2 regions of the Shewanella sp. SG41-3 genome follow, and region 1 is predicted to be linked to the other one. Evidence: riboswitches for the same ligand, from Rfam matches in the RefSeq annotation. Region 1 holds a riboswitch; the other holds the start of a gene.
What was found. A riboswitch is a leader RNA that binds a small molecule or an ion and turns the genes downstream of it on or off. The one in region 1 is predicted to bind thiamine pyrophosphate.
Positions count from the first base shown of each region.

Region 1 (3,824 bases):
AATGCTTGATAAATCGGCACAGTACCAATTGGCACAGGCGAATTACGGATAAGCCACTCACGGGTTTCATGGATATAACGTCCGGTCGATAAGTCCATGACGGTATCGGCGCCCCAACGAGTTGACCACACCAGTTTTTCCACTTCTTCTTCAATTGACGATGTCACCGCCGAATTACCAATATTGGCATTCACCTTCACCAAAAAATTACGCCCAATAATCATAGGTTCGGTTTCAGGATGGTTAATATTGAGTGGGATAATCGCTCGACCTCGAGCGACTTCATCGCGGACAAACTCAGGAGTGATCAGCTGACCAATATGCGCACCAAAAGCCTCTCCTGGTGCCTTTTGAGTCAATACGGTGTCAGTTACTTCAGCACGAGCCATGTTTTCACGAATGGCAATGTATTCCATTTCAGGGGTAACAATACCTTGGCGAGCATAATGCATTTGGGTCACGCATTTGCCCGGCTTGGCTCGCTTCGGCGCAACTAGGGCATCAAAACGCAAGTGATCTAAGCCATCATCAGCAAGTCGCTGTTGAGTAAAACCTGAACTTGCACCGGTTAATTGCTCGGTATCTTGTCGCTCATCAATCCATGCTTGACGGATTTTAGCTAAACCTTGACGCACATTAATCTCGGCAAGGGGATCAGAATAAGCGCCAGCACAGTCATAGACCATGATAGGTGGATTGGCTTGTTTAATGGGCTTTGCATCGGTGCCGCCAATGACGGTTTCAGTTTGATTAACCTGACGCATAGCAACGTTGATATCTGCACGACTACCCGTTAAATAGACTTTTTCAGAATTAGGATGTTGTAACGGTTTAAGGGTATCAATAAATTGTTGAGCATTAGCTCGAGTTTGACGACGGTTTGGATTTGACATTAGCAACCTCATTATTAAGAGTAGAGTTGCTTGTCTGGAGAGGTGTTGATAGCAGCAGTAAACAATAAAAATACTATCGCTTACGTCAATAACCACATAGAAAAATACTAAAGTAATAACTTAACTGGACATATAAACCGATAAAAAACTCGGAGGTAAACGTCCATTTACTGTCTTGTTAAAACGTTATTATCTTCCCAATAATAATGATTATTACGCTTGTTTCCTTCGCAGGTTCTAGCCTGATCAGGTTCAACGGATCCCGAATAAACGGTCTCAGCCATAATGGCACTCCGACAAGATGTGCATCAGTATAGGCAAGCTTTAAACAAAATATCAAGCCCTAACTATCATCTATTGCTATGACATCTATGAGTTAACATGCCGGCATTAGTTTAGCTTTATCCCTTATCTATCGTATTCACTCAACACTTGATGCATATATTTATAAAGGTGCGACATCATGTCGCACTCTTCATATTTATTAGCAGGTTATAATTTATTAAGGTGAACAATCTCCTTTGAAATTAACTCATCAAAGGTTTATAAAAAAACAATAAAGGTGATAGCTTTGACGCACAAAGTAATGCAAACCATTAAATTAACGAATAACGCCCCATGGGCTTACTCATCAATTGCATTGGCAGTAACACTGGCCATAACGCCGCAAGTAAGAGCTGAATCTTATGACATACAAAACAGCCAAGGTGTTGAACATGTCAAAGTACAAGGACAGCAAACAACACATAAAGACCTACTAGGTTCGGCTGAAAACCTCTTAAAAAAGCAAGGCGTCGATTTCTCTGAGGCTGGCGGTGTGTCAGCCTTACCCATCTTAAACGGCATGATGGGCGATCGGATCAAAATCCTTATTGATGGTAGTGACATCACTTCATCATGTGCAAACCAGATGAACCCGCCGCTCTCATATGTATCTGCAAATCAAATCAGTTCAACGCAAGTCGTCGCGGGAGTCTCTCCGGTAAGTGCTGGCGGTGATAATATTGCTGGTGTGATAAAAATCAGCAGTTTAAACCCACTGTTCACTGATAGCGACGCTGTAACATGGCACAGTGGTAATGTTTCTAGTGGTTATCGCAGTACCGATGATGCTTTTCTTGCTGGCGTCAATGCCACCGTTGCCAGTAAAACGTTAAGTTTTAGCTATCAAGGGTCATTTGAAGATGCCAACAGTTATACCGATGGTCATGGCGATAAAGTACTCGACACCCTATATCAATCTCAAAACCATGCGCTAACGGCAGCTTGGCAAGATGAGACCCAACAAGTAGCCATTAAGCTCACTCATCAACATATTCCTTATCAGGGTTTCGCTAACCAATATATGGATATGACTAACAATGACAGCTATGGAGCGTTAGTGCGTTATCAGCGTTCACTAGAAAATGATGCCGAGTTTACAGCACAAGCCAATTGGCACAGCGTCGAACATGAAATGGGATTCTTTACTGACGAAAAAACCGGCAAGATGCCGATGGAAACCAAAGGAAAAGATTATAGCTACCAGTTGCATTGGCAATTACCCATAAGTTCAGACAGTACCTTGTTGATTGGACAAGAATATTATGTTTATCAACTTGACGATACTTGGCCCGCTATCGAAGGTTCATCTATGATGGGACCTAATGATTATGTCAATATTAATGACGGCAAGCGTCAACGTGCTGCTCTTTATGGTGAATGGCAACACACTCTAAATAGTCGTTGGTGGTTATCAGCTGGCGTCCGATATGAATACGTGTCAACAAACGCTGCTGAAGTACAACCCTATAACACTATGGCGATGATGGGCATCACCAATGTCAATGCCATAGCCGCAGATGAATTTAACAGCCTTTATCGTAAGCGTAATGACAATATTATCGACGCTACTCTTCTGGCTCGATATCAATTGAGTGACACTGAAGTCATAGAGGTTGGTTTAGCGAGAAAAAGCCGAGCGCCAAATTTATATGAACGTTACAGTTGGGGTCAAAGCACCATGGCAACAACCATGATCGGTTGGTTTGGTGATGGAAATGGCTATATAGGTAACCCAAACCTCAATGCCGAAACAGCACATACCTTAAGTACAGCCTATAAATTGGTACAAGATGACTTAGCCTTCAGCGCTACCGCTTGGTACAGCAGAATAAATGATTATATTGATGCCGATGAGGTTGATAGTTTTAACAAAACACCTATGACTAATACTCGCCGCAATATTTTACAGTTTACCAATGTTAACGCGACTCTGTTTGGGGCACGTATTGATGCTGAATACCAACTAGCAGAAAACCGCAGTGGCAAATGGCTCATGGTTGCTAATGCCACTGCCACTCACGGCGAAAGAGATAACGGTGACGAGCCTCTGTATCAAATAAAGCCATTACAAACTGAACTTGCTCTTCACCAAGAACTTGGTGATTGGAAAAATAGCCTTAGCTGGCAATGGGTCGCGAGCAAAGATCGCGTTGATAGTCAGCGCTTAGAAAATACAACCAACAGTTACTCTCTGCTTAACTTAAGCAGCAGTATCCAATGGCAAGGTGCAACAATGACTGTCGCCGTGAAAAACTTACTCGACGAATATTATCAACTGCCTTTAGGCGGGGTCAGTATTGCACAATACAAAACAGACAACAGTAACGGCTTTGAACAAATAGCCGGAGCTGGACGATCGCTTGAATTGAATATTAATTACGCATTCTAGTGCTGGGTAGATACTAGCGAAAAAAGTATCGATTACAATTACCTTAAGCCGTCGAGATCACATTGCTTAGCTATATATTTTCAGTATTAAAAGCACCCACTATGACCGGAACTGAGTGGGTGCTGCTGAGCAGCGGTGATAGTTATCAATAATGGCAACAGCCAAGATGCGATATAGCCTCGAATGAATTATGTTTAAATAAATAAAAGTTAGCTTTT
Region 1 covers NZ_JACJFJ010000005.1:58,783-62,606, reverse strand. The annotation lists gene thiC (phosphomethylpyrimidine synthase ThiC) at 1-893, opposite strand, end outside; TPP riboswitch at 1,100-1,199, opposite strand; gene H5164_RS11190 (TonB-dependent siderophore receptor) at 1,480-3,606, shown strand.

Region 2 (3,824 bases), on a different contig from region 1:
ACACCGCTGTAAATTAAGTTACAGCGGCCTTGTTTAATTACATAAATTGGACTTCTAAGGTCACACCTAACTGGCGAGGGTCACCGTAACGAATATATTGTTTATCTGCCCAGCCTTGATCTGGCTCGTTGCCAAAGTAAAAACCACGCACGCCATACTGCTCATCAAACACATTACGGCCCCATAAATAAGCCGACCAAATTGGCGTTTCATAACCTACACGGGCATTATAAATGGTATAAGCATCTGACTTGGACTCGTTGCTGTCTGAGTAATAAAACTGACTTTTACCACTGGCATTCACGTTGGCAAACCAACCAGAGTCAGCAACATAGGTCATACCGGCACTGTAGGTAACGTTAGGTGAATGAGCCAGTTCACGGCCAGACAAATCGACAGTTGAGCCATATTTATCGCTGTATTGATATTGGCCATATTCGGTTTCTAACCAACCAAAGCTGCCATAAAACTCAATATTCTCGGTTAAATACCATTTAGCATCGAGTTCTGCACCATAGTTATTCGAGCTACCTGCATTTTCAGTAAATAGAATAAACCGTTGGGGGCTATCAGGATCTTGTAACGACGCGGCGACTTGTTGATCTTGGCGATCCATATAAAATAGCGCAAATGTAGAATCGACTTCACCGTCAAACCAGCTCGATTTCAAGCCCAATTCATAGTTATATAGGATCTCAGTATCGAACTCTTTTTTGTCTGATAATTGAGCTGGTAATGTCATATTAAAACCACCCGCTTTATAACCGCGGGCAATACGTACATAGGCATTGTGGTCAGCATTAATGGCTTTTGATAACGCAATATGCCCGCCCCACATATCTTCTGATGGGGCGAAATTATCTTCATTACTGTCACTATAATCACTGTCACGACGTTCAAGTCGTAGTCCTGTAGACAATAAATATTCATCACCTAAATGGCTGTCTATTTGAGCAAATACCGCATAATTGGTCGCATCGTAACTGGACTGCAGCACTTCATCTGGATAAGTGTTGTACTCTGAATACAAGTCATTATCTTCTTGTAAATTCATCGCATACACGCCAACTAACCAGTCGGTGCTGCCGGCGAAAATACGCCCAGCGGTTTTTGACGATAGACGAAATTCTTGGGTAAAGGTTTTACGGTCGCCCTTTTTATCCCAGGTATAATCGTAAACACAAGGTTCGCTGCCATTAACGGCACCAGAGTCATCATAAGCTGCACATTGTTTGCTTGCCCAATATTCTGGATTAGCCCAATCGCCATCATAACCATTATGGTGGTCGGTTTGCGCAAATGAGGTTAACGACGTGAAATCAAATGTTGGTATACCTGAATAAATAAATTTAATCCCAGCACCGGAGGTTTTTTGCGTATCGACGCCAGGTTGGTCAGTTAGGGTGTTGCTGGGATTATTGTCTAATGTCCACACATCGTAGCCATTATCAAAGTTTGCATGTAACAAGGTTAAATCAACTTGCAAATCGTCAGTCGCATACCAACGTAACTTCGCTCTGGCAGTCAACTCGTCACGCTCATTGGTATCGTCGCGATTAAGATAAAGGTTGTCACGATAACCATTTTGGTTATGTTGCTCTAACGATACCCGGTAGAGTAGTTTGCCTGAGTCATTGAGCGGGCCGGAGCTGAATCCTGACAGAGTGCGCAGGTTATCGTCACCTAAGCTGACTTTTGCGCCATGCTCAAACGACTCTGTAGGATCGTTACTTTTTAGGTAAATTAATCCGGCTAATGCGTTGGCACCATACTGAGTCCCCTGCGGACCACGTAACACTTCAACCTGTTGCATGTCGTACATACTCGATACCATGCCAAGGCCTGATAAATCGATGTCGTCGACCACAAAACCAACTGATGAGTTAGGTGCACCTTGATATTGCTCTTGCTCACCGACACCGCGAATTTGGAAGTATTTAGGTCGAGAGCTACCACCAGACCAATTAAAGTTAGCAATCGAATTGAGCACATCTTCAAAATGCTGTGCGCCTTCATCTTCTAATTGTTGCGCATCAATAACGGTGACACTGGAGGGCATTTTCTCAAGGCTGATATTACTAAAATCAGCATTAACGACAATGACTTCCATTTTTTCATATTCAGGTGTTACGCGTTCAACATCAGCGGTTTTAGCCATAGCAATAGGTGAGCTTATGGCTGTAATCACCGCTAAGGCAATGGGGGTGTGGTGTAATCTAATAGAATTTTTCGTGAACATAGGACCTCAAATAGTAATTTTGAGATCCGGCAAGAGTAGCGAATAAGAGGTGCACCGAGTTATAGTGTGGCCCATTCCTACGCCGGTATAAGCCGGATCAGGTTCTAAGGGTTCGTCATACAGACATCTCAGTTCAGGTTTTACTGAACACCCCTTGGCGGTCTCGATTATAAACTAACTTCAATATGAATACACGAGCAGTGACACAATTTGATAACTCAACAATGCAATTAATTAACCCTCACACTCAATCACATCGATTATTGTCATAAATAAGCTTAAAGCTAATGATAATGGAGTCTAATTGGAGAATGCTTGCCTCACATAGACCTCAAATCGGGTGACTTGCGAATTGGGCGCAACCGCACCGACTTGTAACTGCTGCTTGCCATGTAACTTAAGTGATTTCCAGCTGCTTGCTTCATCTTCAACGGTAAATCCACTCGCATCGAACCAAGTGAATTTGTATTGAATACGCAAATCAGTACTCGATTGGCTTTGAATCAATGCTGACGCTTTGATTAAGTCCGCGACCATAAGTGATGAAACATCGGTCACGTTAACGTCACGAGCAAATGAGGTATTATCAACCCTAAGTTGGCCACTAGAATTAGCAGAGATACCCGCAGTATTATGCGCACAAGCCGAAAGTAACAGCGCAGAAGCGATAAGACATAGTAATGATGTTTTCATACAATATTCCCTTAATAAATAGATGCAATTGAACTTGTCTCTAACACAGCAGCACATCATGACTAATCCAGTAGAAAATGTGCTCGTGCTGTCGCAATCAGCTGCTTGCGGTTGGTTTGCCAACAGTTCATGCTGACGTTTGCTACTCTACGACCTTGGCGAGTAATTTTGCATTCAGCAAAGGTGTCTTGATGCAAACCTGCGCGTAAATAATCAATTGAAAAATCGACAATTTTAGGCACTTTCTTAGCTTGCATAAACACCATTAACTGCACAATAGCTGACATTTCCATAAACCCAGCAAGCACACCACCGTGAATAGCAGGTAATATTGGATTACCAATATTGTCATCTTTAGCGGGTAATTTAAATACCATTTCATCGCCAAAACGCGCCACAGACATACCTATAAATTGTGAGTAAGGTACTTTTTCAAGAAGGTAACTATAGTCATTTAACTCTATGGCCCGTTTGACCACATCTTGAACATCTAAACCCGTTTGCGTACTGATATTGCTTGGCTCACTCATGATTTCGTCTCCGGCAAATTACCCATTAATGCTTGCCGAAACGATTCACCAACCATTTCTGGGCTAATGCGCATAAACGATCCCACAGCGTGAGCAATAGGTTCATCAATACTGTCTTGATAAGCTATCGCGCGGGTAAAAGCCACGCTTGGCGATAATCGATAGCATTCTGCAAACCCATAAACCGATTTATGCGGCTCAGCAGGTTTCATGTAATCGACCCGTAAATCCAGTGTCGGTGACAATTCTAACGATTGATATTTTTTTAAAATTGCACATACCACTGCCGTGCCACAGGCGGTGTCTATTAGGGTGGTAATCACCCCGCCATGGATCACCCCAGTGTCAGGATAACCAATAAT
Region 2 covers NZ_JACJFJ010000009.1:71,096-74,919, forward strand. The annotation lists gene H5164_RS16690 (TonB-dependent receptor) at 38-2,239, opposite strand; TPP riboswitch at 2,297-2,404, opposite strand; gene H5164_RS16695 (YcfL family protein) at 2,540-2,932, opposite strand; gene H5164_RS16700 (PaaI family thioesterase) at 2,995-3,462, opposite strand; gene H5164_RS16705 (PaaI family thioesterase) at 3,459-3,824, opposite strand, start outside.
Region 2: linked by a shared signal. The riboswitch ahead of H5164_RS16690 (TonB-dependent receptor) and the one ahead of thiC (phosphomethylpyrimidine synthase ThiC) in region 1 are both predicted to bind thiamine pyrophosphate.